2 regions of the Streptomyces sp. NBC_00344 genome follow, and region 1 is predicted to be linked to the other one. Evidence: riboswitches for the same ligand, from Rfam matches in the RefSeq annotation. Region 1 holds a riboswitch; the other holds the start of a gene.
What was found. Region 1 has a riboswitch for cobalamin ahead of OHS16_RS24895 (cobalamin biosynthesis protein). Riboswitches for the same ligand answer to the same signal wherever they lie in the genome.
Positions count from the first base shown of each region.

Region 2: another riboswitch for cobalamin. It lies ahead of OHS16_RS09760 (ribonucleoside-diphosphate reductase subunit alpha); the one in region 1 lies ahead of OHS16_RS24895 (cobalamin biosynthesis protein).

Region 1 covers NZ_CP107996.1:5,506,610-5,521,668, reverse strand. The annotation lists gene OHS16_RS24915 (alpha/beta hydrolase family protein) at 1-375, opposite strand, end outside; gene OHS16_RS24910 (class II aldolase/adducin family protein) at 482-1,144, opposite strand; gene OHS16_RS24905 (inorganic phosphate transporter) at 1,340-2,575, shown strand; gene OHS16_RS24900 (hypothetical protein) at 2,596-2,829, shown strand; cobalamin riboswitch at 2,943-3,083, shown strand; gene OHS16_RS24895 (cobalamin biosynthesis protein) at 3,199-4,128, shown strand; gene OHS16_RS24890 (cobyric acid synthase) at 4,125-5,669, shown strand; gene OHS16_RS24885 (putative cobaltochelatase) at 5,767-7,866, shown strand; gene cobO (cob(I)yrinic acid a,c-diamide adenosyltransferase) at 7,866-8,462, shown strand; gene OHS16_RS24875 (cobyrinate a,c-diamide synthase) at 8,456-9,865, shown strand; gene OHS16_RS24870 (ZIP family metal transporter) at 9,877-10,599, opposite strand; partial or broken gene OHS16_RS24865 (cobalamin biosynthesis protein) at 10,702-11,124, shown strand; gene cobC (Rv2231c family pyridoxal phosphate-dependent protein CobC) at 11,213-12,277, shown strand; gene OHS16_RS24855 (SCO1860 family LAETG-anchored protein) at 12,341-13,318, opposite strand; gene OHS16_RS24850 (amidohydrolase family protein) at 13,733-14,818, opposite strand.
Region 2 covers NZ_CP107996.1:2,187,663-2,202,721, forward strand. The annotation lists gene OHS16_RS09735 (carbohydrate ABC transporter permease) at 1-462, opposite strand, end outside; gene OHS16_RS09740 (extracellular solute-binding protein) at 550-1,830, opposite strand; gene OHS16_RS09745 (GntR family transcriptional regulator) at 2,122-2,886, shown strand; gene OHS16_RS09750 (DUF3311 domain-containing protein) at 3,127-3,369, shown strand; gene mctP (monocarboxylate uptake permease MctP) at 3,366-5,033, shown strand; cobalamin riboswitch at 5,309-5,432, shown strand; gene OHS16_RS09760 (ribonucleoside-diphosphate reductase subunit alpha) at 5,564-7,924, shown strand; gene OHS16_RS09765 (ribonucleotide-diphosphate reductase subunit beta) at 7,924-8,940, shown strand; gene OHS16_RS09770 (hypothetical protein) at 9,079-9,291, opposite strand; gene OHS16_RS09775 (helix-turn-helix domain-containing protein) at 9,374-10,339, shown strand; gene def (peptide deformylase) at 10,340-10,969, opposite strand; gene OHS16_RS09785 (tetratricopeptide repeat protein) at 11,038-12,021, opposite strand; gene OHS16_RS09790 (HD-GYP domain-containing protein) at 12,180-13,424, opposite strand; gene OHS16_RS09795 (HD-GYP domain-containing protein) at 13,421-14,746, opposite strand; gene rsrA (mycothiol system anti-sigma-R factor) at 14,967-15,059, opposite strand, start outside.

The sequences.
Region 1 (15,059 bases):
GGGGTCGCCGGGATACACCTGCGGGGTCAGCCGCACCTTGTCGCCGGGCTCGGGCGAACCGTGGGTGATCCGTTCGAGGCGGCGTACGACCGTGTCCGCGGTGTGCGGTTCCTGGTCGAGCACGGGGCCGACGACGGCATGCACCCCGAAACCCTCGAGGCCGTAGGTACCGGGGCGCAGTGATGCCAGGCAGCGGGTCAGAGTGATGCGGCCGGGTGCCGTGGCGTGGACCGAGAGGCGGGGCTCGGTGGGCAGCGGCCGGCCGTGCGACGTCTTGAGAGCGACGTCGCCGGCGTACCGGCCGGCGGCGACCGCAGCCGCGCCGACACCGATCAGGGAGGTGACGGCCGTTGCCGTCGCTATAGCCGGGCGCACTGTCCCAGTGTCGGCTCACCCGGGCGCGAGGGCCAGTGGGCGGCAGCAAAAGGGCCGGCCCCGGGTACCCCGGGCCTCCGGGAGGGGGTCGTCGGCGGCCGCCCCGCTACCCCTGTCCGTAACCCCGGAGCTTCTCGCCCACCTCGGCCAGTTCGGCGGCGGAGAGCAGCGAGGGGGTCCGGCCGGGAACCGAGCTCGCGGTGAGCCAGAGCCTGCACATCCACTCCAGCTGGGCCGTGCGGTCGTAGGCCTGGTCGAGGGAACCGCCGACGGTCACCGTGCCGTGGTTGCGCAGGAGACAGCCGGTGCGGCCCTCCAGCGCCGCGAGCATGTTCCGGGCCAGCTCGTCCGTTCCGTACAGCGCGTAGGGAGCGACCCGTACCGGGCCGCCGAGCGCCGCGGTCATGTAGTGGATGACCGGCAGCTCAGGGACCAGAGTGGAGACAGCCGTCGCGTGCACGGCGTGGGTGTGGACCACGGCGGACGCCCCGGTGTGCCGGTAGACCGCCAGGTGCAGCGGCAGTTCACTGGTCGGTTTCAGCTCGCCGGCCACCTGGCGGCCCTCCAGGTCCACCGCGACGGTGTCCTCGGGGCCGAGCCTGTCGTAGGGGACCCCGCTGGGGGTGACGAGCACCAGATCACCGGTGCGTACCGACACGTTCCCCGATGTGCCGACGACCAGGCCCTCCGCCGCCGATCTGCGGGCGGTGGCGACCAGGTCGTGCCAGGCCCGGGCGATTGCGGTCGGTGTGCTGTCGCGGTCGGTCATCCGGCGATGATGCCAGGCCCGCCCACAGCGCCACACGGCACGCGGCAGACTCCGCTGCGCACCGGGTGCCGGTGACCGGAACCGGAACCGCGCCGACCGGACAGAGTCACCACAGCGCCCGCCTCAGTTCATCTTCCGTTCACTCAGGTTGCCTACGTTCGGTGCGTCAATGACCTCGAGCGATTGCCCAGGTAAATGGAACACTTGACCCTGCTCCTTGGGATCGTGATCATTACCGCTCTCGTGTTCGACTTCACGAACGGTTTCCACGACACGGCCAACGCGATGGCGACGACCATCTCGACCGGTGCTCTCAAACCAAAGACCGCGGTGGCGATGTCCGCCGTGCTCAACCTCGTCGGGGCGTTCCTGTCGGTCGAGGTCGCAAAGACGATCTCCGGCGGGATCATCAACGAACAGGGCATCACCACTGAAGTGATCTTCGCGGCGCTCGTCGGCGCCATCCTGTGGAATCTGCTGACCTGGCTTCTCGGCCTGCCGTCGAGTTCCTCCCATGCGCTCTTCGGCGGCCTCATCGGCGCCACACTGATGTCGGTCGGATCCTCCGGGGTCAACGGGGACGTGATCATCACCAAGGTGCTGCTTCCCGCGGTGGCCGCGCCGGTCGTCGCCGGTCTCGCTGCCCTGCTCGCCACCAGGCTGACGTACCGCGTCGGCCGCCGTGCGGACGAGAAGGCCACGGCCAAGGGCTACCGCGCCGGACAGATCGCGTCCGCCGGACTTGTCTCCCTCGCGCACGGAACCAACGACGCGCAGAAGACCATGGGTGTCATCACCCTGGCGCTGGTCACCGGCAATGTGATCGCCCCCGGCTCGAACCCTCCGCTCTGGGTCATCGTCTCCGCCGGAACGGCCATTGCTCTCGGCACCTACCTGGGCGGCTGGCGCATCATCCGCACCATGGGCAAGGGCCTCACCGAGCTCAGGCCGCAGCAGGGCTTCGCCGCCCAGACCGGTGCCGCGACCGTGATCCTGGCCTCCTCCCACCTCGGCTTCTCGCTCTCCACCACCCAGGTCTGCTCCGGCGCCGTGATGGGCGCGGGTGTCGGCCGCAAGGGCGGCGTCGTGCGCTGGTCCACCGCGACCAGGATGTTCATCGCCTGGGGCCTGACCCTGCCGGCCGCCGCACTGGTCGGCGCGGGCGCCGAGTATCTGACCGGCCGTGGCCCCTGGGGGGTCGGCGCCGTCGCGGTGCTGCTCGTCGCCGGATCCGGCGTCATCTGGTCGCTCTCCCGCCGTAAGCCCGTCGGCGTCCACAGCGTCACCCCCGACGAGCCGGCCGGTGTGGTGACCACCGCTGTCGCCGCCGTCACCCCGCCTCCGGCCGGATCGGCCGCCGAAGGTCTCTGGACCACCATCCCCGCACCGGGAGGCGCCGCACCGGAGCCGACCCGACCGGCCACGGTCTGAAGCAGAAGGACACCCGCAGCATGAACATCGACTGGGCAGCTCTCGGCACCGTCTTCGGCGTCAGCCTCGTGTCCACCGTGGGGCTGGTGGGCCTGTTCACCCTCGGGGTGGTGGCTCTCGCCGGCAGATCCGCGCCGGAGGGGGCGGCTCACACCGCTTCCCGACCGGCCGTCGCGGCCCGCTCCGGCGCCTACCTCTGTTTCGCGCTCTGCGCGGCGGCCGTCGCCTACGGGATCTATCTGATCGTGGCCTGATCCCCGTACCCCACAGCGGTCCGCCCCGCGTCCGGCTCTCCACGGCCGGACGCGGGGCGGACCGCTGTGGGCCTCAGCACAGTCCCTCGCCGCAGGTCAAGGGTGAGTTGACGGCTGTTCGCGGCGCGTGGTGGACTGCCGAGGCCAATACGGCGGCAGGAGAGGAAGCCCGGTGCGAATCCGGCGCGGTCCCGCCACTGTCATCGGGGGGCACCCCCCGGGAGCCAGGAACTCTCACCGCCGGACACGTCGAACCAGGGCGCGGACACCCTGAGTGAGGACCTATCGCCATGCGCGGCTGCCTGCTGCCCGATCCTCCGAGTACCACCGTCGCGAAGGTCCGCCGAGGCGTATCGGCCTGCTGACGCCATGCGTGCCGAGCGTGTATTCGTGTACGGCGCCACCGCCGGCCTTGTCGGGGACCTGATCCTCGCGGACCCGCGCCGCGGACACCCCGTCGCCGCTTTCGGGCGGGCCGCGGCCGCTGTGGAGCGGCGGCTGTGGCGCGACCACCGGGGCTGGGGGGCACTGCACACCCTGGTCTGCGCCGGAGCCGCGGTGAGCGCCGCGGTGCTTGCCGGGCGGGCCGTACGCGGGAACCCGGGTGCGGGCATCGCGCTGACCGCCGCCACCACCTGGGCGGTCATCGGCGGGACCTCACTGGGGCGGGAAGCGCGCGCGATCGGCGAGGCGCTGGCCGCGGGGGACATCGAAGCGGCCAGGGAGCGGCTACCGCATCTGTGCGGGCGGGACCCGCAGGCTCTCGACGAACAGCAACTGGCGCGCGCGGTGGTGGAGTCCGTCGCCGAGAACACATCGGACGCCGTGGTGGGCGCACTCGTCTGGGGTGCCCTGTGCGGGGTGCCCGGGCTGGCCGGTTTCCGTGCGGTGAACACCCTCGACGCCATGGTCGGACACAAGTCGCCCCGGTACCTGCGGTACGGCTGGGCCTCGGCGCGGCTCGACGATCTGGCCGGCTGGCCGGGGGCCCGGCTGACCGCCGTGCTCGCGGTGCTCGCCGGAGGCGACCCGCGGGCGGCGGCACGCGCCTGGCGCGAGGACGCGGGCGGGCATCCGAGCCCCAACGCGGGCCCGGTGGAGGCCTCGTTCGCGGGGGCGCTGGGCGTCCGGCTCGGCGGCACACTCGCGTACAGCGGCCGGATCGAGCACCGGGCGGTGCTCAACGGCGGCGGCAGGCCCGTCGCAGTGGGCGACATCGACCGAGCGGTGCGGCTGTCGCGCCGGGTGGGACTGCTCGCACTCGCGGCGGCCCTTGTGGTGAGAAAGGTGCGCGGATGAGTGGCGGACTGCTGGTCGCCGGAACCACTTCGGATGCCGGGAAGAGTGTGGTGACCGCGGGCATCTGCCGGTGGCTGGTGCGCCGCGGGGTGAAGGTCGCACCGTTCAAGGCACAGAACATGTCGCTGAATTCCTTCGTGACACGCGAGGGCGCGGAGATCGGGCGGGCGCAGGCGATGCAGGCGCAGGCCGCCAGGGTGGAACCTTCGGCGCTGATGAACCCGGTTCTGCTCAAACCGGGCAGTGACAAGTCGAGCCAAGTGGTGCTGCTGGGCAGGCCGGTGGGCGAGATGAGTGCGCGCGGATTCTTCGGCGTGCCGCAGGGGCCGTCCGGTGGGCCGGCGCGGTACCAGGGGCGTCAGGAAGCACTGCTGGGGACTGTCACGGACTGTCTGGCTCAGCTCCGGGGCACATATGACGCCGTGATCTGTGAGGGAGCCGGCAGTCCTGCCGAGATCAATCTGCGCCGTACGGACATCGTCAACATGGGCATAGCGCGGGCGGCGCGGTTCCCCGTGGTGGTGGTGGGCGACATCGACCGCGGTGGTGTGTTCGCCTCGTTCTTCGGCACCACGGCGCTGCTCAGCGCCGAGGACCAGGCACTGGTCGCCGGGTACATCGTCAACAAGTTCCGCGGCGACGCGTCACTGCTCGAACCGGGACTCGACATGCTGCACGGGCTCACCGGGCGGCGCACCTACGGCGTACTGCCGTTCACGCACGGTCTCGGCATCGACGAGGAGGACGGGCTGCACGTGTCGATGCGGGGCGCCGTGCGCGAGTCCGCGGTCGCCCCTCCGTACGGGGAGGACGTGCTGCGGGTCGCGGTCTGCGCCGTACCGCTGATGTCGAACTTCACCGATGTGGACGCCCTGGCGGCCGAGCCCGGTGTCGTGGTGCGTTTCGTGGACCGGGCCGAAGAACTGGTCGACGCGGACCTGGTGATCGTGCCGGGGACCCGTGGCACCGTGCGCGCACTGGAGTGGCTGCGCCGGCGCGGACTTGCCGACGCGCTGGCCCGGCGTGCCGCCGAGGGTCGCCCGGTCCTGGGGATCTGCGGTGGCTTCCAGCTCCTCGGTGAGCACATCGAGGACGAGATCGAGTCGCGGGCCGGAGCCGTGGACGCCCTCGGGCTGCTTCCGGTACGCGTCAGGTTCGCCGCGGAGAAGACGCTCGCCAGGCCCGTCGGCGAGGCCCTGGGCGAGCGCGTCGAGGGCTACGAGATCCATCACGGTGTCGCCGAAGTGCTGGGCGGCCAAACCTTCCTGGACGGCTGCCGCACCGGTTCTGTCTGGGGCACGCACTGGCACGGCTCACTGGAGAGCGACGGCTTCCGGCGCGCCTTCCTGCGGGAAGTGGCCCGGGCTGCGGGGCGTCGCTTCGTACCGGCCCCGGACACCAGCTTCGGGATGCTCCGCGAGAACCAGCTGGACCGTCTGGGCGACCTCATCGAGGAGCACGCCGACACCGAAGGGCTGCTCGCCCTCATCGAGTCGGGCGCCCCGGCAGGACTTCCCTTCATCGCACCCGGAGCGCCATGAGCGCCCCGCTGAATGGCACCCCGCCGCTGCCGCGCACCGGCCGGCAGTCTGCCGCCGTCCGCCCGTCCGTCCGTCCCCCAGAAGGAGTGATCCCCTCATGACCACCCCCTATCCGTTCACCGCGATAGTCGGGATGGACGACCTGCGGCTCGGGCTGCTGCTCAACGCGGTGTCCCCCGCCGTGGGCGGTGTACTGGTCCGAGGAGAGAAGGGCACCGCCAAGTCGACAGCCGTCCGGGCCCTTTCGGCCCTGCTGCCCGATGTCGCCGTCGTCGCGGGCTGTCGCTTCTCCTGCGATCCGGTGGCCCCCGACCCGGCGTGTCCCGACGGGCCGCACAGTGCTGCGGACGAGGCTGCGGGCGTGTCGCGGGACGCGCGCATGGTCGAACTGCCCGTCGGGGCCTCCGAGGACCGGCTGGTCGGAGCCCTGGACATCGAACGGGCGCTCGCCGAGGGGGTGAAGGCCTTCGAGCCGGGGCTGCTCGCGGACGCACACCGCGGGATCCTCTACGTCGACGAGGTCAATCTGCTGCACGACCACCTGGTGGACCTGCTGCTCGACGCGGCCGCCATGGGGGCTTCGTACGTCGAGCGCGAGGGTGTGTCGGTACGCCACGCCGCCCGCTTCCTGCTGGTCGGAACCATGAACCCGGAAGAGGGTGAGCTGCGGCCGCAGTTGCTGGACCGCTTCGGACTGACCGTGGAGGTCGCCGCATCGCGGGAGCCCGAACAGCGGGTCGAGGTGGTCAGGCGGCGTCTGGCGTACGACGACGACCCCGCGGCCTTCGCCGCCAAGTGGGCCGAGGAGGAAGGCGCGTTGCGCGAGCGCATCGAGGCGGCACGGGCGCTGCTGCCGGCCGTCCGTCTCGGCGACCCCGCGCTGCTGCAGATCGCGGCGACCTGCGCGGCCTTCGAGGTGGACGGTATGCGGGCCGACATCGTGATGGCCCGTACCGCGAGCGCACTGGCCGCCTGGGCGGGGCGCAGCGACGTCACAGCGGACGACGTACGGCAGGCCGCGCTGCTCGCGCTGCCGCACCGGCGCAGGCGGAACCCGTTCGACGCGCCGGGACTCGACGAGGACAAGCTCGACGACACGCTCAGGGAGTTCGGAGGGGACAGCGACGACGATCCCGACCCCGGCGGGCCCGATGGGGGCGGAAGTCCTCCGCAGGACGGGCCCGGCACGCCGCCGGAGAGCGACGGCGGTGCCGGCGACACGCCCGAGTCCGGCGACCCGGGCCGGCACTCGGACAACTCCGAAGGCTCCGGCGGCTCCGAAAGCCCCGCCGGTTCCGGGGAGACGGCAGATCCGCCGGGCAGCCGGGGCGGAGAGCAGCCGGCCGCCAGGGCGGCCGAGCCGTTCAGGACGAAGATGATGAGCGTGCCCGGGCTCGGGGAGGGCGCGGCCGGACGCCGCTCCCGGGCGCGTACCGAGCACGGCAGGACCACCGGGGCCACCAGGCCCCGAGGGGCGCTCACCAAGCTGCATCTGGCGGCGACGGTGCAGGCCGCCGCGCCGCATCAGCGGGCCCGCGGCAGGTCCGGTACCGGTCTGGTGGTCCGCAGGGACGATCTGCGGCAGGCCTCCAGGGAGGGGCGCGAGGGCAATCTGGTGCTGTTCGTGGTCGACGCGTCCGGATCGATGGCCGCGCGTCAGCGGATGAGCGCGGTGAAGGGTGCGGTGCTCTCGCTGCTGCTCGACGCGTACCAGCGGCGCGACAAGGTGGGTCTGGTGACCTTCCGCGGCAAGGACGCGGAGGTCGCCCTGCCGCCCACCTCATCCGTCGACGCGGCGGCGGCCCGGCTCGAGCAACTGCCCACCGGAGGGCGGACCCCGGTGGGCGCCGGGTTGTTGAAGGCCCATGACGTTCTGCGGATCGAGCGGATGCGGGATCCCTCCCGCCGCCCGCTGCTGGTCGTCGTCACGGACGGGCGCGCCACCGGCGGGCCGGAGCCGGTCGCGCTGGCCGCCCGGGCTGCCAGGCTGCACGAGGCCGAAGGCATCGCGTCCATCGTCGTGGACTGCGAGTCGGGGCCGGTACGGCTGGGGCTCGCCGGTGACCTGGCGCGCCATCTCGGCGGCACCGCGGTCACGTTGGACGACTTGCGCGCCGAGAGCATCGCAGGGCTTGTGAAGGACGTGTCGACCGGATCCGGGACCGGTGCCCGGACCACTTCGAGGAGGGCGGCCTGATGCCGCAGGGACAGCCGACCACCGTGCCCGACGACGGGCTCACCACACGCCAGCGCCGCAACCGGCCGCTGACCCTGGTGCACACCGGCCCCGGGAAGGGCAAGTCGACGGCCGCCTTCGGGCTCGCGCTGCGCGGATGGAACCAGGGATGGCCCATCGGGGTGTTCCAGTTCGTCAAGTCGGCGAAGTGGAAGGTCGGTGAGGAGCGGGCCCTGCGGGTGCTCGGCGAGAGCGGCGAGGGCGGGACCGTCGCCTGGCACAAGATGGGCGAGGGCTGGTCCTGGGTGCAGCGGGACATCGAGTCCAGCGAGGAGGCGGCCAGGGAAGGCTGGGAGCAGGTCAAGCGCGACCTCGCCGCGGAGACGTACCGGCTGTACGTGCTGGACGAGTTCGCCTACCCCATGCACTGGGGGTGGGTGGACACCGACGAGGTGATCGCCGTGCTGCGGGACCGCCCCGGCACCCAGCATGTGGTCATCACCGGCCGCAACGCCCCGGAGGAACTGCTCGGCTTCGCGGATCTGGTGACCGAGATGACCAAGGTCAAGCATCCGATGGACGCCGGTCAGAAGGGCCAGAGGGGCATCGAGTGGTAGCTCGGCTCGTCGTCGCGGCGCCGGCTTCGGGGAGCGGCAAGACCACCGTGGTCACGGGTCTGATGGCCGCCTTCGCCGAACGGGGGCTCGCGGTGTCCCCGCACAAGGTGGGACCCGACTACATAGACCCCGGCTACCACGCACTGGCCACCGGCAGGCCGGGGCGCAATCTCGACGCGTACATGTGCGGTACGGAGCTCATCGCACCGCTCTTCGCGCACGGTGCGGCCGGCTGCGATCTGGCGGTGATCGAGGGCGTCATGGGGCTGTTCGACGGGGCGGCCGGCCAGGGCGAGCTGGCTTCCACGGCGCAGGTCGCCAAACTGCTGCGGGCACCCGTGGTGCTGGTGGTCGACGCCTCGTCCCAGTCACGTTCGGTGGCCGCGCTCGTGCACGGGTTCGCCTCCTGGGATCCGGCGGTGCGGATCGGCGGGGTGATCCTCAACAAGGTGGCGTCCGATCGCCACGAGACGATGCTGCGGGAGGCGCTGGACGAGTCCGGGGTGCCGGTGCTCGGCGTTCTGCGGCGGGCGCCGCAGGTGCGGACACCGGCCCGGCATCTCGGTCTGGTGCCGGTCGCCGAGCGCCGGCCGGAGGCGGTCGATTCGGTACGCGCGCTGGCCGCACAGGTGCGGGCCGGGTGTGATCTGGAGGCCCTGCTGGCTCTGGCGCGCAGTGCTCCGGCCCTGGACGGGGATGCCTGGGATCCGCACGTCGCCGTGGCGGAGCTGCCCGTCCGGACGGGCGTTTCGCCGCCCGGACGGCTGAGCGGCACCGGCACGGAAGGCGCGCCCCGCGGTGCTCGCCCCGTCGTCGCCGTCGCCGGCGGGCCCGCCTTCACCTTCTCGTACGCCGAGCACACCGAGCTCCTGACCGCGGCCGGCGCCGAAGTCGTCACCTTCGACCCGCTGCACGACGAGCAACTGCCCGAGGGCACCGGCGGTCTGGTCATCGGCGGGGGCTTCCCCGAGGTGTACGCCCCCGGGCTGTCCGCCAACGAGCCCCTGCGCAAGGCCGTTGCCGAGCTCGCGTACTCCGGAGCGCCCATCGCAGCCGAGTGCGCCGGCCTGCTCTACCTCTCGCGCTCGCTCGACGGGCAGCCGATGTGCGGCGTACTGGACGCCGAGGCACGGATGTCGGAGCGGCTGACCCTCGGCTACCGGGACGCGGTCGCCGTGTCCGACAGCTCGCTCGCCCTGGCCGGTACCCGGCTGCGGGGGCACGAGTTCCACCGGACGGTACTGGAGCCCGGCGCCGGGGAGACCGCTGCCTGGGGCATGCACCGGCCGGAGCGCCGTCTCGAGGGGTTCGTCTCGCAGGGTGTGCACGCGAGCTACCTGCACACGCACTGGGCGGGGCATCCGGCGCTCGCCCGGCGGTTCGTGGACGGGTGCGCGGGGTGAAGAGGCCCGGGTCAGCCCGCCACGCCGACAACGAGCCAGATGAAGGCCACTCCCGCGACGGTGAACAGCAGCGTGGAGCGCGCCGGGTGGTCGTGGTGCGCCTCGGGCAGGATCTCCGCGGCGGCCAGATAGAGCAGGACGCCGCCGAAGAAGCCGAGATAGCAGCCGAGGGGTTGCTCCGGGAGGGTGAACAACAGCGTCGACGCGGCGCCCACCACGGGCGCCAGCGCGTCGGCGACCAGCATGGCGATCGCGTTGCGGCGCGCATTGCCGTAGAGGCTGGTCAGTGTGTAGGTGTTGAATCCGTCCGCGAAATCATGGGTGATCACCGCGATCGCCACGGCGGCTCCCATGCCGCCGCCCACCTGGAAGGCGGCGCCGATCGCGACACCGTCCATCAGGCTGTGCCCGACCATCGCGGCGGCCGCGGTCAGTCCTACCTGGGGGACCCGCTCGTCCGACGCACCGTGCGCCGCCTGGCGCACCGCCAGCAACCGTTCCACCAGATGGGCCACCAGGAACCCGGCGACGAAGAGCAGCAGTGCGGCGGGCACTCCGAAGACCTCGGTGCCGGCCGCGGCCAGTGCCTCGGGCAGCAGGTCGAGTCCGACCACTCCGAGCATCAGGCCGCCGGCCAGACCGAGCACCAGATGGCGCCGGTCGGTGACGCGCTGCGCCGTCCAGCCGCCGACCAGCGTCATCAGGAACGCTCCGAGCGCAACGAGGACCGCCATGCGCCCCTGCTTAGTCCATGGCACCCCGGTCGCGCACGTCCACGCATGATTCTCACGCCGGTCCCGCACACCGGCTCCCCCACCGTGCCGGGAGGGGCCCGCCCCGTGTCCGATGCTGTCACCGCGCGTCCTGCGCCCCTCGTCGTCGGTGTCGGGGCTTCCGGGGGCGTCGCCACCGGCGAAGTACTCGGGCTGATCGAGGAAACGCTGCGCGGAGCCGGGCTCTCGCCCTCCGGCGTGACCGCGCTCGCGACCGTCGACACCCGGGCCGCGGAGCCGGGCATCGTGGGCGCGGCCGCGGCACTGGGGGTGGCTCTGCTGACGTACACCGCGGCCGAACTCGCCGCGGTCCGTGTGCCGAACCCGTCGGACGCGGCCCTCGCCGCTGTCGGCACCCCGTCCGTCGCCGAGGCCTCCGCGCTGGCGGGCGGGGGCGAACTGATCGTGCCCAAGCGGAAGTCGTCGCCCGCGGGGAGGCCCCCCATGGCCACCTGCGCGGTGGCGCGCGGACGACAGGACGGCCGGCCGCTGCCGGGGCACAAAGTGGAACTTCCTCGGCAGCCCCACTTCCCTGGTGAGGACGAGGGGTACCACCATCACCACCATGGCAGCCATGCGCACACACTCTGACGCACACGATCTGCGCCACCACGGGGACTCCGAGGTACGGGATCACGGCCCGGGCCACCTCACCGATCTCGCGGTCAATGTCCGGGCCGGCACCCCGCCCGACTGGCTCAAGGCGCATATCGCCGATTCGCTCTCCTCGCTGGCCGCGTACCCCGACGGCAGGTCGGCACGGGCCGCGGTCGCCGAGCGGCACGGGCTGCCCGAGGACCGGGTACTGCTCACGGCCGGCGCCGCCGAGGCGTTCGTGCTGATCGCGCGTGCCCTGCCGGTCCGCAGACCGGTGGTCGTCCATCCGCAGTTCACCGAACCCGAGGCGGCGCTGCGCGACGCCGGGCACACGGTGGAACGTGTGCTCCTGGAGGAGAGCAACGGCTTCCGGCTCGACCCCGCGGCGGTCCCCGAGGCCGCCGACCTGGTGATGGTGGGCAATCCGACCAACCCCACGTCGATACTGCATCCGGCCGGGAGTCTCGAGGCGCTCGCCGCCCCCGGACGGACACTGGTGGTCGACGAGGCCTTCATGGACGCGGTGCCCGATGAGCGTGAGGCGCTGGCGGGCCGTACGGACATCCCCGGTCTGATAGTGCTGCGCAGCCTCACCAAGACCTGGGGGCTCGCCGGACTGCGGATCGGCTATGTGCTCGCCGAGCCCGGAACAGTCGAGCTGCTGGAACAGGCGCAGCCGCTCTGGCCGGTCTCCACCCCGGCGCTCGCTGCCGCCGAGGTGTGCTCGGCGGCCCCGGCCCTCGCCGAGGCCGGCCGGGCGGCGCAGCGCATAGCGGCCGACCGCGCCCATCTCCTGGCCGGTCTCGCGGAGTTCGAGGAGATACGGACGGTGGAGGCGGCCGAGGGGCCCTTCGTACTGATACGGATGAAAGGCGCCGACGAGGTCCGTGCTCGGCTGCGCGGTCTCGGGTTCGCAGCCCGGCGCGGGGACACTTTCCCCGGGCTGGGAACAGAGTGGCTGCGGCTCGCCGTCCGCGACCGGCCGACCACCAACCGTTTTCTGCAGGCACTGGACCAGGCGCTGACCGCCGTCGGCCGCTGACCGGCAGGTCCGCTCGGGCAGGACCGGGACCGCACCCCCCGTGCGGCCCGGCCTCCCCCCGTGTCAGGCCCTGTCGCGACCGCGACCGCGCGCGACCACGAGTGCACCTCCGCCGGCCAGTACCAGGGCCAGGGCGCCGCCCGCGATGTAGGGCGTCATGGAGCTGCCGCCGGTCTCCGCGAGGTTTTCCTTCGCCTTGGGCTCGGCAGCGGGTTTCGCGGGGGCCGCCGGCTCCGCCTTCACCGGGTCGGCCGCGTCCTGGGCCTGCACGGCGGGTGCCGGGGTGGCCCGGTCGCCGCCGTGGTGGCGCGCCGGGGGCTGGGGCGACTGACAGGTGGCCTGCGCGAGGGTGACCTCGCCCTGTACGTCGGCGACGTTCAGTTCGAGCGGATTGACCGACACCCGCAGTCGCAGGGCGGTGGCCGCCGCGGTGCGGGACGTGGTGCTCGTGTTCGAGAGATCGAGCCTCACCTCACCGACTCCGGGCACTTCGACCCGGGTCGTGCCACCGGCGGAGAGGGTGACCCGCTTGCCGAGCACGGTGACCCGCCCGAGCACGTTCGACTCGGCGTGCGGGTGCCTGCCCACCACGCACTCCGCCTTCGATGTGACCTTCTCGGCCTCGATCAGGGAGAGCAGGGGCAGCCCGGGCACATGAACCCGGGCATGGGCGAGATTGGCGTACCCCTCGGCCCGGTGCGCGTCGACGGTGGCCTTCGCGGTGGCGACATCGGCGCGCAGGAGGCTGAAGGGATGACCGTGGTCCACTCCGTCCAGCTTCGCGGTCAGCGCGGTCCTGTCGGCGCTCGCCGGGGCCTGTACCTCGTTGAGCGCGACCTCCAGCGGTACATCGACGGTCCTGTTGAGCAGCGAGACATCGAGCCCGGTACGGAGCACGACGGCACTCGCCTTTCCGTCACCGCCGGTGGCTGCCTGCGCCGGGGCCGCGGCGAGAAGGGCCGCGGGACCTGCGGCCAGCGCGGCAACCACCAGGGCGGCGGCGCTGCGGCGTGCGGGCATACGGAAGGTGTTGCTGTTCAAGGCGGTGGAACCCCCACAAGAGACATGACGTCGCCGGGGGCGCGCTCACGGGGACTTCGTGGGCACCCGGGCGATCGGGACACCGAAATCTTTACGCACCGAGAGTGAACGGGCGGCAACCCGACGTGAGTTCACTCCAAAGTGGCGTTTCCGCGCTTCTTTTCGAATAAAAAGGAACATGTGTGCCTCTGCGGTGCCGCTGTGGCGGCCCGAGGTGGTGCGCCGGTGACCCCAGGCGGAGCGGAACCCACACCAACGAGCGGTGAGGGCATCCCGTAACGCCCGGTCAACCCGGTGCAGGGGCGGCAGCCGCGGGACCGGGCGGGATGTCGGACCCGGGGCGCCCGGAACCCGACGGGCGGACGGGCTACCGGGCTGCGGGGCCCACGGGCTGTCGGAACCAGCGCTGCGGGGTCAGTCGACCACCCGCCCGTTGAGCACCACCCGGTGCGGCCGCGCCAGTACCGTCACGTCCAGCCGGGGATCCGCCGCGTACACCACGAAGTCCGCGGCCGCCCCCTCCGCGAGCGAGGACCGCCCCAACCACTCCCGCGCCCCCCAGCAGGCCGCCGAGAGGGCGTCCACGGCCGGGATCCCCGCCTTCACCAGCTCGGCCACCTCGGCCGCGACCAGACCGTGCGGCAGCGAGCCGCCGGCATCGGTGCCGGCGAAGACCGGGATGCCCGCGTCGTACGCCGAGCGCACGGTGTCGTAACGGCTGTCGTACAGCCGCCGCATATGCGCCGACCAGCGGGGGAACCGGGACTCGCCGCCCGCGGCGAGCTTCGGGAAGGTCGCGATGTTGACCAGCGTGGGGACGATCGCGACGCCTCGCTCGGCGAAGAGCGGGATGGTCTCCTCGGTCAGGCCCGTGGCGTGTTCGATGCAGTCGATGCCGGCTTCCACGAGATCGCGCAGCGAGTCCTCGGCGAAGCAGTGGGCGGTGACCCGGGCCCCGAGCCGGTGCGCCTCCGCGATGGCTGCCTCCACCTCGCCGCGCGGCCAGCAGGCCGCCAGATCGCCGGCGTCCCGGTCGATCCAGTCGCCGACGAGTTTGACCCAGCCGTCCCCGCGGCGGGCCTCCTGGGCGACATAGGCGACCAGATCCCCCGGCTCGATCTCATGGGCGAAGTTACGGATGTAGCGGCGGGTGCGGGCAATGTGCCGGCCGGCTCGGATGATCTTCGGGAGGTCGGCGCGGTCGTCGATCCAGCGGGTGTCGGACGGCGACCCGGCGTCCCGGAGCAGCAGCGCTCCGATCGCCCGCTCGGTGAGCGCCTGCTTCTCCGTGGTGCCGGCGTCGACAGCGCCCTCCGCGCCGAGCCCCACATGGCAGTGGGCGTCCACCAGGCCCGGCAGGACCCAGCCCCGCACCGTGAGCGTTTCGCCCGCCGGGCGCTCGTAGGTGATCCGCCCGCCGACCACCCACAGCTCGTCCCTGACGTCCTCGGGTCCGGTCAGCACCCGCCCCTTCACATGCAGCACCGTGTGATCGCTCATGAGTCCGACCCTAAGGGCTGTCCTGGCAGTGTCTGCCCGTGGCGGAGCAGAGTCCGGTGCGTGCTCCGTGCGGGCCGGCCGGAGGCCCTCGGGCCGGCCGTACCGGGGCCAGGGGCCGGTACGGCCGGCCGGAGGCCCTCGGGCCGGCCGTACCGGGGCCAGGGGCCGGTGCGGCAAAAGTGAGCGCCGGGCGTCGCGATGTGGCGAATGGCGCCTGCCACGGCGCCGGATCGCCCTCAGT
Region 2 (15,059 bases), 3.3 Mb from region 1:
CACGATGATGGGCATGCCCCAGCTCGCCACCAGCGCGATGTTGATGAGGGTCTTCACCCAGCCGGAGACCTGCTGGAGCAGCAGGGCGATGAGCATGCCCAGCACCATGGTCAGTACGACCGCGCACCCGGCGAAGAGAACGGTCCGCAGGACGACCTGCCAGAACTCGCTGTCGCCCAGGATGGTGGCGAAGTTGTCGAAGCCGACCCACTCTGCGGACTTGAAGCCCCACAGCTGAGGCTGTCCGAACTTCTGGAAGGAGAGGGTGACGAGCCGGTAGAGGGGATAGCCGAGGACCAGGGCGAGGATCAGCAGGCAGGGGGCGAGCAGCGCCCACGGCACTGCCGCGCTGCCGTTGCGCCGCGATCTGACCGGTTGGGCCGGGCCGCCGGCGTCGGGAACAGACGATGGTGAGCGCCGCTGCGGCGGCACCTTTGCGGTGGTTGTCTCTGCGGCACTCATCAGGTGCTCCTCAGCAGTCCCTCTCTTGGTACGGGCCGGGGCAGGGCCCTTTCCGCTCCCAGGAGCGGAAGGACCCTGCCCGTCAGGTCACTTGGTGTTGATGACCTTGTCGATCGCGGCGTCCGCGGTCTTCGCGGCGTCCTCGACCGACTTCTTGCCGGTGCCGATGGACTGCAGCATCGTCTGCAGGACCTGGGCCTTCTCGACCTGGCCCCAGCCCGGCGCCATCGGAACGAACCAGCTGGACTCGGCCGCTGTCGCTGCCACGGTCGTCTTCGGGTCCGCCTTCAGCGGTCCCAGATCCGTCTTGTTGTTGGGCAGGTTGCCCTTTGCGATCAGGGTCTTCTGGCCCTTCTCACCGACGAAGGCGTTGATCCACTCGGCTGCGGCGCCCTGCGCCTTGGACTTGACCGGGACGGCCAGGTCGGAGCCGCCGAGGAAGACCGGGAGGGGGCTGCCGGAAGGACCGGGCATCACGAAGCTCTCGAGCTTGTCGGCCAGCTTGCCGACCTTGTCGTTCTCGGGAAGCGCGGCAGTGCTGCCTTCCCAGCCGGCGCCGAAGATGAGCGCGGACTTGCCCTGGCCGTAGACGATCGGACGGTCGGACTCGTCCTTCGTCTTGTCGCCGTGCATGTACGTGTCGAGGACCTTCTTGAACTCGTTGAGGCCCTTGAGGGACTCGGGGGAGGACAAGTTGGCCTTGAACTGGCCGCCCTCCTCCTTCGCGATGGAGCCGCCGGCGTCGTAGACGAAGGACATGGCCGCGTACCAGTCACGCGAAGGCTGGTACCAGGCGCTGAACTTGCCGCCCTCCTTCTTCTGGATCTTGTCCAGGTCGGAGGTCAGTTCGGCGTACGTCTTCGGCGGGGCCTTGACACCGTCCTTGGTCGCGATGTCCTTGCGCCAGGTCGCCACACGGCCACCGGCGTAGTACGGCACGCCGTAGGTCTTGCCGTCATAGGTGACCGAGGCCTTGAGACCGTCGAGCCACTGGCCTGAGTTGTCGAACTGCGAGGCGTCGACCGGGGCGAACGCACCCTTGAGGGTGTAGGGCAGCATCTCCGTGTTGCCCATCTCGACCACATCGGGCGCCTTGTCCGTGGCAAGGACCGCGTCGAGCTTGGTGTTCTTGTCCGGCCAGCCGTAGTACTCGTGCTTGACCTTCAGTCCCGGGTGCTTGGCCACGACGGCGTCGTCCGCCGCCTTCACGAGCTCGGGCCAGTTCTTCTGGGCATCGACCGTGAGCCACACGGTCAGCGACTTCGGCTCGGCTGTCTTGCTGCCGCCGTCCTTGCTGTCGGAGCCACACGCCGCAATGCTGACCAACATGCCCGCGACACCGATCGCCGCGCTGAGCTTGCGCTTCACGTCACCCTCCTCAGGGATGCCTGCAACCCCCCCACCCACCGCGAAGACATGCGACCAGGAGCCAGTTCTGCCTGTGGGGCTGGGATCTGGTCTTTAATGGTTTAGACCAGTACCGGGAGCTTGGCCTAGACCTATTGGGGTGTCAAGGGTGTATAAGAAGGCTGTCGTGTCCGTTATCGGACCGACACCTGAGGCAGGTCGACGTCCCGCTACCGGACCGTGCCACCATGTGAGCCGCGACAGACGGAGGAGCCGGTGACGGCAGCAGCGCAGCACTCGGGAAGGCAGGCGATGGGCACCGAAGGGGGCAGCACCGAGACGGGGAACGCGGCGCCGGGACGTACCGCACGCGTCCCCAAGTACTACCGCCTCAAGCGGCACTTGCTCGACATGACGGAAACCCTTCCGCCCGGCACCCCGGTGCCGCCGGAGCGGACCCTGGCAGCCGAGTTCGACACCTCGCGCACCACCGTGCGCCAGGCACTCCAGGAACTGGTGGTCGAGGGCAGGCTGGAGCGCATCCAGGGCAAGGGCACCTTTGTGGCCAAGCCCAAGGTCTCGCAGGCACTTCAGCTCACGTCGTACACCGAGGACATGCGGGCCCAGGGCCTGGAACCCGCCTCCCAGCTGCTCGACATCGGCTATGTAACGGCCGACGACACCCTTGCCGGGCTGCTCGACATCACGGCGGGCGGGCGGGTGCTGCGCATCGAGCGGCTGCGGCTCGCCAGCGGTGAGCCGATGGCCATCGAGACCACGCATCTGTCGGCGAAGCGCTTCCCCGCGCTGCGGCGTTCACTGGTGAAGTACACATCGCTGTACACCGCGCTCGCGGAGGTCTACGACGTCCGGCTCGCCGAGGCGGAGGAGACCATCGAGACCTCGCTGGCCACCCCGCGCGAGGCCGGGCTGCTCGGAACGGATGTCGGCCTGCCGATGCTCATGCTTTCCCGCCACTCGATCGACGAACGCGGCGAGCCGGTGGAGTGGGTGCGGTCGGTCTACCGGGGCGACCGCTACAAGTTCGTCGCGCGACTGCGGCGGCCCAACGACTGAACCCGCGCCCCGGCCGGCCGATCTGCTGCACGGGTGTAGCGCCAGGCTCCCACCTGCCCTAACGTCCTTGCGTCAGAGCAGGGGACAAGGGCGTCCGCCGCGGCTCGGCCATCGCGGGATTCGGATGAATTCAACGATGTTGTCGTTCCGATATGCGGACAGGGGTTACGCAGCCCGAACTCCCTCCTTTAGATTGCCTGCGCGTTACACCAGGTGCTCAGTGAGGGGACGGACCGCACCATGCCCGAGAAAAGACCGCTGATCACGCCGGGGCGCGTGGTCATCGCGGTATGCCTGATCGCGCCCTTTGTCTCCATGCTCTGGGTGAGCTCCTACGCCAAAGTGGACCCGGCCTTCATCGGCATCCCCTTCTTCTACTGGTACCAGATGCTCTGGGTGCTCATCTCGACTGCGCTCACGATGCTCGCGTACAAGCTGTGGCAGCGTGACCAGCGCGCCCGCAAGGGAGGTGCGTCAGCATGAAGGACGGCGTGAACGGCATCGCTCTCGGTGTCTTCATCTTCTTCTTCGTCGCGGTGACCGTCGTCGGCTTCATGGCCGCCCGCTGGCGCCGCGCCGACACGTCGGAGAGCCTCGACGAGTGGGGCCTGGGCGGGCGTTCGTTCGGGACCTGGGTCACCTGGTTCCTGCTCGGCGGCGACCTCTACACGGCATACACCTTCGTCGCGGTCCCGGCGGCCATCTACGCGGCGGGCGCGGCCGGCTTCTTCGCCGTGCCGTACACCATCCTCGTCTACCCGCTGATCTTCACCTTCCTGCCGCGGCTCTGGTCGGTCTCGCACAAGCACGGCTATGTGACGACGTCGGACTTCGTCCGCGGCCGCTTCGGCTCCAAGGGGCTCTCGCTGGCTGTCGCGATCACCGGCATCCTCGCCACGATGCCGTACATCGCCCTGCAGTTGGTCGGTATCCAGGCGGTACTCGACGTGATGGGTGTCGGCGGTGACAACAGCACCAACTGGTTCGTCAAGGACCTCCCGCTGCTGATCGCCTTCGCGGTTCTCGCGGCCTACACCTACTCGTCCGGGCTGCGGGCCCCGGCGCTGATCGCCTTCGTCAAGGACGGCCTGATCTATCTGGTGATAGTCGTGGCGATCATCTACATCCCGATCAAGCTGGGCGGCTTCGACGACATCTTCGCCAAGGCCGGCCACGCCTTCGCGCAGACCAATCCGGCAACCGGCAAGCCACGGGGGTCGCTGGTACCGGCGGCGACCGGACAGTGGGGCTATGCCACGCTGGCGCTCGGCTCGGCGCTGGCGCTGTTCATGTATCCGCACTCCATCACGGCGACGCTCTCCTCGCGCAGCCGCAATGTGATCCGGCGCAACACCGCGATCCTGCCGCTCTATTCGCTGATGCTCGGCCTCCTCGCGCTGCTCGGCTTCATGGCCATCGCGGCCGGCATCAAGGTGCAGAACGGCCAGCTGGCCATCCCGCAGCTCTTCGAGAACATGTTCCCCGACTGGTTCGCGGGCGTCGCCTTCGCCGCCATCGGCATCGGCGCGCTGGTACCGGCCGCCATCATGTCCATCGCCGCGGCGAACCTCTTCACCCGGAACATCTACAAGGACTTCCTGAAACCGGACGCGACGGCGGCCCAGGAGGCCAAGGTCTCCAAACTGGTCTCGCTGGTGGTGAAGGTGGGCGCGCTCGTCTTCGTCCTCACCATGGACAAGACGGTCGCCATCAACTTCCAGCTGCTCGGCGGCATCTGGATCCTCCAGACGATGCCGGCACTGGTCGGCGGGCTCTTCACCCGGTGGTTCCACCGCTGGGCACTGCTCGCGGGCTGGGCGGTCGGCATGCTCTACGGGACGCTCGCCGCCTACGGTGTCGCGAGCCCCACGCAGAAGCACTTCGGCGGGTCCTCCAAGGACATACCGGGTCTCGGCGAGATCGGCTACACCGGCCTCACCGCGTTCGTGATGAACGTCCTGGTGACGGTGGTGCTGACCTTCGTCCTCAACGCCGTCAAGGCACCGGCGGGGATCGACGAGACGTCGCCGGAGGACTACACGGCGGACGCCGGCGACCCCGGGGTCCAGGTGGACCTTCCGCCGGCCACGGTGGGCGCACCGGGCGCACCCGTCGCGGGCGCCGCGGACAGTCCGGGCATCGCCTGACCGTACCGGCCGAACCCCGCACGGCAGCCTAGGACCGTCCCGCCTCCCCTTCAGGAGAGCCGGGGCGGTCCTTCGTCCTTCTCCGGCCGCCGGTGCCAGACCCGTGCGACGCACAGCGGATCCATGCCCGACGGGGCTTCGACAGGACGCCGGAGCGGGACCGGGCGCCCTGCCCAGGGTGCTCCGCTGACCTACGCGCTGGTGATCCGACACCACGCAACGCGACATCGCGACACAACATATGGGGGGTTCCACATCCAACGGCCCCCACATGTATGCTCATGCTCGCTGTCGCCGCAGGGGAATCCGGTGCGAATCCGGAACTGTCCCGCAACGGTGTGATCAGTGCGCTTTCGCGCACCGTGGAGTCCGAGGACCTGCCGACGGCGCATCCGGCTCGACCGAACCGGATGGCAAACGTCCGGGCCTCGCGGTTGGGCCTGCTGATGCTGTGCGGTGTGCTGCCTCTGGCGTGCCCGTACGCACCCGCGCCTGCCGCCGGCCCTCAGCCGAGCGAGGGAGAGCGCACCGTGACCATCGCGCCCACCGCACCTGCCACCGAGCAGCTGGCGGATGCCCCGGGAACCGTACTGCTGCGGACCCTGACCGACCTCACCGCCGATCTCCCCGACACCGACCCGGGCAAGGTCGCCGCCGCGGCGCTGCGCGGGCGCAACGCCGCTTCGGACGAGGCGGAGTTGCGGGAGCTGGCCACCGAGGCGGCCGCCGGCCTGATCTCCGAGGACCCGGCGTACTCGCAGCTCGCGGCGCGGTTGCTGACCCGTACCATCGCGGACGAGGCAGCCGGTCAGGGCGCGGTGTCGTTCTCCGCATCCGTGGGCGTCGGTCAGCGTGAGGGCCTTATCGCGGACCGCACCGCAAGCTTCGTGCGCCTGCACGCCGCACGGCTCGACGCGCTCATCGACACCTCGGCCGACGACCGCTTCGGATACTTCGGACTGCGCACCCTCTACAGCCGGTATCTGCTGCGCCACCCGATCACCCGTCAGGTCATCGAGACGCCGCAGCACTTCATGCTGCGTGTGGCCTGTGGCCTCGCCGAGGACGAGTCCGCCCAGGCGCTGGACGAGGTCGCCGCCCTGTACGGCCTGATGAGCCGCCTCGACTACCTGCCCTCGTCCCCCACACTCTTCAACTCCGGCACCCGGCATCCGCAGATGTCGTCCTGCTACCTCCTCGACTCACCGCTGGACGAGCTGGACTCGATCTACGGCCGCTACCACGAGGTGGCCCGGCTCTCGAAGCACGCGGGAGGCATCGGTCTCTCCTACTCCCGTATCCGCTCGCGCGGATCACTGATCCGCGGCACCAACGGCCACTCCAACGGGATCGTCCCCTTCCTGAGGACCCTCGACTCGTCGGTCGCGGCCGTGAACCAGGGCGGCCGGCGCAAGGGCGCGGCCTGCGTCTACCTGGAGACCTGGCACGCGGACATCGAGGAGTTCCTCGAACTGCGTGACAACACCGGTGAGGAGGCCCGTCGTACGCACAATCTCAACCTCGCGCACTGGATCCCCGACGAGTTCATGCGGCGGGTCGACACGGACGGCGAGTGGTCCCTCTTCTCCCCCGCCGACGTACCGGAACTGGTCGACCTGTGGGGCGACGCCTTCGACGCGGCGTACCGCAGGGCCGAGGAGGCGGGCCTGGCTCAGCGGACCATCCCCGCGCGCGAGCTGTACGGGCGGATGATGCGCACCCTGGCCCAGACCGGCAACGGCTGGATGACCTTCAAGGACGCGTCGAACCGCACCGCCAACCAGACCGCCGAGCCCGGTTCGGTCGTCCACTCGTCGAACCTCTGCACCGAGATCCTGGAGGTCACGGACGACGGTGAGACCGCGGTCTGCAACCTGGGCTCGGTCAACGTGGGGGCGTTCGTCTCCGGCGACACCATCGACTGGGAGCGCCTGGACGACACCGTCCGCACCGCCGTCACCTTCCTCGACCGCGTCGTGGACATCAACTTCTACCCGACCGAACAGGCCGGCCGCTCCAACGCCAAGTGGCGCCCGGTGGGCCTGGGCACGATGGGGCTCCAGGACGTCTTCTTCAAGCTGCGGCTGCCCTTCGACTCTCCCGAGGCCAGGGCGCTCTCCACCCGGATCGCCGAGCGCATCATGCTCGCCGCCTACGAGGCGTCCTGCGACCTCGCCGCGCGCAACGGCCCACTGCCCGCCTGGGACCGGACCCGTGCCGCCCGCGGTGTGCTGCACCCCGACCACTACGGCACCGAGCCGGCCTGGCCCGAGCGCTGGGCCGCGCTGCGCGCCAGGATCGCCAGGACCGGGATGCGCAACTCCCTTCTCCTCGCGATCGCGCCGACCGCGACCATCGCGTCGATCGCCGGTGTGTACGAGTGCATCGAGCCGCAGGTCTCCAACCTCTTCAAGCGGGAGACGCTGTCCGGCGAGTTCCTCCAGGTCAACGCGTATCTGGTGAAGGAGCTCAAGTCGCTGGGCGTCTGGGACGCACAGTCCCGCGAAGCGCTGCGCGAGGCAAGCGGCTCGGTGCAGGGCTTCAGCTGGATCCCGGAGGACGTCCGCGCGCTGTACCGCACCGCCTGGGAGATCCCGCAGCGTGGCCTGATCGACATGGCCGCCGCCCGTACGCCGTACCTCGACCAGAGCCAGTCGCTGAACCTCTTCCTGGAGACGCCGACCATCGGGAAGCTCAGCTCGATGTACGCCTACGCCTGGAAGCAGGGCCTGAAGACCACGTACTACCTGCGCTCGCGTCCCGCGACGCGTATCGCCCGTGCGGCATCGGCCGCCGCGCCCATCCCCGTGCAGCAGACCGCGCCGGCCGCCGACACGGATGCGATCGCCTGCTCCCTTGAGAACCCCGAGTCCTGCGAGGCCTGCCAGTAATGAGCACCGATTCCCAGAAGAACCTCCTCGACCCGGGCTTCGAGCTGACCCTGCGCCCGATGCGCTACCCGGACTTCTACGAGCGCTATCGCGACGCGATCAAGAACACCTGGACGGTGGAGGAGGTCGACCTCCACTCGGACGTCACCGACCTCGCCAGACTCACCCCCGGTGAGCAGCACATGATCGGCCGTCTGGTCGCCTTCTTCGCCACGGGGGACTCGATCGTCTCCAACAACCTGGTGCTCACGCTCTACAAGCACATCAACTCGCCCGAGGCACGGCTCTATCTCTCGCGCCAGCTCTTCGAGGAGGCCGTGCACGTCCAGTTCTATCTGACGCTGCTCGACACCTATCTGCCCGACCCGCAGGACCGCGCCGCGGCCTTCGACGCCGTCGAGGAGATCCCCTCCATCCGCGAGAAGGCGCAGTTCTGCTTCCGGTGGATGGACTCGGTGGAGAAGATCGACCGACTGGAGAACCAAGCCGACCGGCGCCGCTTCCTGCTGAATCTGATCTGCTTCGCGGCCTGCATCGAGGGGCTGTTCTTCTACGGGGCGTTCGCCTACGTCTACTGGTTCCGCTCGCGCGGACTGCTGCACGGGCTGGCGACCGGGACGAACTGGGTCTTCCGCGACGAGACCATGCACATGAACTTCGCGTTCGAGGTCGTGGACACGGTCCGCAAGGAGGAGCCCGAGCTCTTCGACGACGCGCTGCGCGCGCAGGTCACCGACATGATGCGGGAAGCGGTGGAGGCGGAGCTGCAGTTCGGCCGCGACCTGTGCGGAGACGGCCTGCCGGGGATGAACACCGAGTCGATGCGCGAATACCTTCAGTGCGTCGCCGACCAGCGCCTGACCCGCCTCGGCTTCGCCCCGGTGTACGGATCGGAGAACCCGTTCTCCTTCATGGAGCTTCAGGGGGTCCAGGAGCTGACGAACTTCTTCGAGCGCCGCCCTTCGGCGTACCAGGTCGCGGTCGAGGGCTCGGTCTCCTTCGACGACGAGTTCTAGAGCAACCGCTCCACAGCAACTGCTCCACGGCAGCTGCGGAGACGGAGGGCGGGGCCGGCTGCGGTCCCGCCCTCGGTGGACGCCTGGCGCAGTGACACGCTGCCGTTCGGCGCGGACGTTCTCCGGGAGCAGCGCAGGCTACGAAGCCACGACGCGGCTGGACATGGCGGCCTCGCGCGCCACGGCCGGCGGCCTCGACCCGCCTTCCGGCCGCCCGGGGACGGATTCCCTCCCGGGATCACGAGCCAGCTGCCGGTCGATGCGGCGCTCGTGCGCGTGTCCGACCAGCGACGGGAGAGCGATGAGAACGAAGACGGCGATGACGGTCAGGTAGTCCAGGAACGTGTTCATGTCCTCCACTGTGGCGCTCCCGGCGACAGAAAATCAGTGGCAGGACTGACACACATCGTCGAATTGCTGCCACACTCGGACCATGCTGAAAAATGTGGCCGCTGTAGTGATGAACGGCGTCAATCCATTCGAACTCGGCGTGATCTGCGAGGTGTTCGGCATCGACCGCAGCGATGAGGGCCTTCCGGTGTACGACTTCGCGGTGGCATCCGCGGAGGGCCCCGTCCTGCAGACGCATGCCGGCTTCACCCTGCGGACGGAACACGGTCTGGAACGCCTCGAGGAGGCCGACCTGATCGCCGTCCCGGCCGCGGAGAGCCGGGGCAGCCGCGACTATCCGCCGGCTCTGCTGGATGCCCTGCGGCGGGCGGTGGACCGCGGCGCCCGGGTGCTCAGCGTCTGCTCGGGTGTCTTCGTCCTCGGCTCCGCGGGGCTGCTCGACGACCGCCGCTGCGCCGTGCACTGGCGCCACGCCGACGAACTGGCACGCAGCTTTCCGCTGGCCGACGTCCAGCCCGACGTGCTCTACGTCGACGAGGGGTCCGTCGTCACGTCAGCGGGAACGGCGGCCGGTATCGACGCATGCCTCCACATCATCCGCGCGGAGCACGGCCCGCAGGTCGCCAACAAGATCGCCCGCCGGATGGTGGTTCCGCCGCACCGTGACGGCGGCCAGGCGCAGTTCGTCGAACGCCCGGTCAGCCCGGCCCGGGTGGACAGCGTCGCCGACGTTCTCGCCTGGATGGAGCACCATCTCGACGAGGAGCAGACAGTGGAACAGCTGGCGTCCCGCGCCCTGATGTCACCGCGCACCTTCGCCCGCCGTTTTCAGCAGGAGACCGGGACGACCCCGTACCGCTGGCTGCTGCGGCAACGGGTGCTGATGGCACAGGAGTTGCTGGAGACGTCCGACGAGACGGTGGATGCCGTCGCGGGCCGGGTGGGTTTCGGCACGGCGGCGGGGCTGCGCCACCACTTCCTCCGCACGCTCGGCACGACCCCGAACGCCTACCGGCGGACGTTCCGGGGGCCGTTGAGTGCCGCCTGATCAGGCGTTGGGGACCGTCTCGTAGCGTGGCGTGCCCTCTTCCATCTGCCGCAGCGCGTCCTTGCGGTCGCGCTTCGAGAGACGGTCGATGTAGAGGTAGCCGTACAGGTGGTCGGTCTCGTGCTGGAGGCAGCGGGCGAAGTAGCCGGTGCCCCGCACCGTGATGGGGTTGCCTTCGGCGTCCTGGCCCGAGACCTCGGCGTAGTCGGGGCGTGCCAGCTCCGCGTAGGCCGTCGGGACGGAGAGACAGCCCTCGTTGGAGTCGTCGAGCCGCCGGCGGTCGGCCGGGATCTCGGCGAGCACCGGGTTGCAGACAGCTCCGACATGGCGCTGACCGTCGTCGTCCGGGCAGTCGTAGACGAAGACCTTGAGATCGACACCGATCTGGTTCGCTGCCAGGCCCACGCCCTCGGCGGCCTTCTGGCTCGCGAACATGTCGTCGATCAGCTGGGCCAGCTCACCGTCGAAGGACGTGACGTCCTTGCACTCCTTGTGCAGCACCGGGTTGCCCACCACGGTGATGGGACGGGCGGCGCCCCGGGCCCGGTGAGCCGCCTCACGCTCCTCACAGTCCTCGGTGTCCACGACGAAACCGTCATTGACCTGCTGGTCCGTCTCCTGCTGCGACATGTCCGCCGAACGCCTTCCTCAAAAACCCGAATCGATCCCGTACAGCCTACGGGCAGTCCGCTGCGCCCTCAGCAGACTTCTTCGAGATCCCGCCAGCCGCGGCTGTCCGGGCTGTCGGCCACCCACCCGTCGAGGAGACCTCGGACCAGTCCGGCCGGGGCCGCTATGCCGCATTCACGCTCCGCGACCCAGAGCTCGCCCGCCGTGCGGTGGCCCAGCGGTCCTGGGTGGCCGGGCTCACTGTGGTCATGGGGGTCCAGCCGCTGCCGGCCGTCGCCCTCGTCGCTCTCCATCTGCGACTCGGAGCAGGCCCGGCACAGCAGCCGCACGGAGGAGGACCAGTCCTCAGCGGCGTATCCGGCGTCGGCCGCAAGCCGCTCCAGGGAGTCGCGGTCCGACTCGGTGGCCGCTTCGAGCAGGACCACCCAGGTGGGCACCGGCGAGGGCGCCCAGAGCTCGATCTCGTCGAAGACGGGATAGGAAGGGCCGGCCGCTGTGACGCGTTCGCCGTGCGGGACGCCGTCGTGCAGGACGACCTCGCCCCAGCGCCGCCCCGAGGACGGCAGCGGGATCGAGAGCACTTCTATCCGGGCCGGGTCGAGCCTGCGGCCCCAGACCACCTCGGCCTCCCCCTCGGGCGACAGCCTCACCGCGGCGGAGCCGAGCTCCATGCCGGAGGGCTCACCACTGGACGCGACGTCACCCGGCGCTTTCAGCCCGTACGCCTGCCAGGCCCTGCGGGCCAGCGGCCAGTCCTGCAGCGCGGTGGCCGCGATACCGACGTTCCACCAGTCGGGAGCGCCCGCCTCGCGGTCCAGGAGCGCGACGGCGCGCAGCCCGGCGGTGCGGGCCCGGTCCCAGTCGTGTCTGAACTTGTGCAGCAGGGCCAGATTGAACCAGGACTCGGACAGCCACGGTTCGAGATCTGCCGCGCGGGTGAGCAGTGCCCCCGCGTCGTCGTACCGACCGTCGCCGATCAGCGTGAACGCGCGGTCGGTGGCCTGCCGCCACGAGGCGGAGGGCCGATGCCGTACCTTCCCGAAGATCCTCACGATTCCCGCCTGCCGGTCGCGATCAGTCTCTGCTTCCCGGGTTCCGATACCCCCGGACACCCTCTCTTCGCATCCAACCATGCCCGGTCGGAGCAGCGCTCATTACCCACTGGTTACCCAGCTGGGAGCCCGGCACCCCCCGGGAGCCCGGAAGCCCGCTACAGGACGACTCCGCCCCGCGACAGGACCCGGGCCAGGGACTCGACCACTTCGGGCTGGTAGTCGTGGCCGGTGCCGAGCCGCAGCCGCTCCAGTGCGCTGAGCGGCCCGGCTCCTGCGTCTTCCCCCGCCAGGTCCTCGTATGCGTTGACCGCGCGGACGATCCGGGCGCTGAGCGGTTGCTCACGGTAGGGGTCGGCCTGGCACTCGACGACCACCGCGACCTCGGCGGGGGCCCCGGTTCTGCGGACCACCGCGCCGCCGAGCAGGGCGATCCTGCGCTGCTCGGCGGTGGGCAGCAGAGCTGTCGCGCCGTCCGGGACCGGATCGACCAGCGACAGCTGTCCGATGTCGTGCATCAGCGCCGCGTATTCCAGGACGGTCAGCGCGGGACCTGAGAGGCCCAGTTCCCTGCCCACCGCGCGGCTGAGGACGGCGACCCGCCGGGCGTGGCCGTGCGGGGTGTATCCGGCGACCTCGGTGGCGCGGGCGAGCGAGGTGATGGTCTGGGCGTAGGTGGCGCGGATGAGGGCGTGCCGGCGCAGGGAGAGCTGGGTGAGCAGCAGGGGTACGCAGAAGACCGGCAGCGCCCACAGGCCGGCCACGGCGACCCCCAGGGCCATCACGACGCCGGTGGCGCAGACGGCGGAGCCGATTCCCAGCAGCGCGCGGAGCTCGTCGCGGAGCAGCGGCCCGTAGGGATAGCGGGTCCTGGCCCGGGTCATCGCGGCCGCGATGACGGCGTCGCACAGGCCGGTGAGGCCGAGCAGAAGCAGCAGCACCACGGCGTAGAACGGGCCACGCACCGTCCAGGCGTCGATCCGGCCGGAGTCGCAGAGGGGCTGGAAGCAGACGGCGGAGAAGGCGACGGTGAGGACCCTGCGGGCCATGTGGTCGGGGCTGGGCCCCCGCCCCTGTGCGATGAGGGGCGCCGCCCCCGCCAGGGCGCCCGCGACGACGACGGCGACCACCTGGGGGACACCGTGCGCGGTCGGCTGGCCGCCGTTCTGCCCCAGCAGCGCGTAGGCGAGGGCGCCGGCCGCGCCGAGCGGGGCGGGCTCGCGCTCACTGCCGGGGCCGGTGCGCCGGGCGAGCTCGCCGGCCGCCACGAGCGCCCCGAAGGCCAGCGCGGTGCCCCCTTCCCGGACGCCGGTCCACCCGGTCCAGCCCAGGCAGGCGACGGTGACCAGGGCGGCGGCGCCATGGACGAGGACGACGGCGAGCGGCGTGCGGCGGCCCGTCACGCGGGCCGCTCCCGGTCGGCGGACGGCGCGCTCCCGGTGCGGGCCTGCGGGACCTGCCGGTGCTCGAGGGGGTCCTGCTCGTCGGCGGTGACGGCTGGATGCCAGCCGTGGCGCGCCAGGGCCCGGACGAACGCCTCGACCATGAGCGGGTCGAACTGGGTGCCCGCACAGCGCTCCAGCTCCGTCAGCGCTGCGTCGACGGGTCTCGACCTGCGGTAGGAGCGGGTCGATGTCATGGCGTCGAAGGCGTCGGCGACGGCGACCACCCTGGCGAATTCGGGGATCTGCCGCCCGGAGAGGCCATAGGGGTAGCCGGAGCCGTCCAGCCGCTCGTGGTGGTGCAGGATCGCTGCGCGTGCCTCGCCGAGGAAGCCGATACCCCGGACCATCTCGTGCCCGTACTCGGGATGCAGTTCGATGACCCGGCGCTCGTCGGGCGTCAGCGGTCCGTCCTTCCTGAGCAGCCTGGTGGGCACCCCCAGCTTCCCGACGTCGTGCAGGATGCCGGCGAAGCGCAGCGCCTCGAGCTTGTCGCCGTCCATGCCGAGCTCGCCGGCGATCATGGCCGAGGCCTTGCCGACGCGCTCGCTGTGCCCGCGGGTGTACTGGTCCTTGATGTCGACCGCCTGCACCAGCGCCCTGATGGTGGCCCGGTGGGCGGCGCGTTCACGGTGGTACTGCGCGAAGACCCAGCTGGAGATGTAGATGGGCAGCAGCACGAACAGGGCGGCGGGCGGCCCGAAGGGGCTGCGCCACAGCACCGCCATCATCAGTCCGGCGAGCCCGTGCACGGTGTGCGGGGCCAGCGAGCGCGGCAGCCCGCTCCAGACCGCACCCGGGCGCGCCCGTTCGGCCGTCGCCAGCATCAGCGAGTCGAGGGCCGTCAGGACCAGGCAGAAGACGAGAGCCGCGGCGAGCGCGGGCAGCAGCACGTAGGGAAAGCCGGGTGAGCCCTGCGGTACCCCCAGATGGGCGGGGATTTCCGCTGCGGCCCGCACCGCAACGGCGAGCTGGGCCGCGTGCCAGATCCGGCGTGCGGCGTACGGCCGGTGCTCGACCCGGCCGATGAGCGCCCCCGGAATCGCGGTCAGCGCGGCGGCGCCCGGCGGCAGCAGCAGGGCAGCGGCCAGGAGCACGGGGTAACAGGATCCGGCACCGGAAGACCTGCGGCCGAGTAACTCGCATCCCGCGTACAGGGCGGCGAGCAGCCCCAGTGTGCGCCACGGGGTGCTCGGGCCGGTGAAAGCGGGCAGCACACATCCGGCGGCGCACAGGACCGCACACAGGATGCAGGCACGCGCGGCCGGCGGCACTGCGCGCATGGCGTCTCCTTCTCCGGGATCCGTACGGCTTCGTAGCCGTACAGGTTGGGGAGAATAGGCGCGCGGATGCCCCCGGGGCGGCGCATCGGGGTTTCAGCAGCACCTTCGGGTGACGGCCCGGGAGACAATTCGGGACGGGCGGGGACTGCGGTGTGTTCTTTGCTGTCCCCGCGGGTCCGTCAGATGTCGTACCGAGTACGGCCGCCGGCCCCGGGCCCGGTCACTCCTGCGCGGCGGCCGACCGGTCGGATACGGTCACGTCCTGCTCGGGAACTGCCTGACCCGAGCGGATCAGGTCGATGCGTCCCATGAC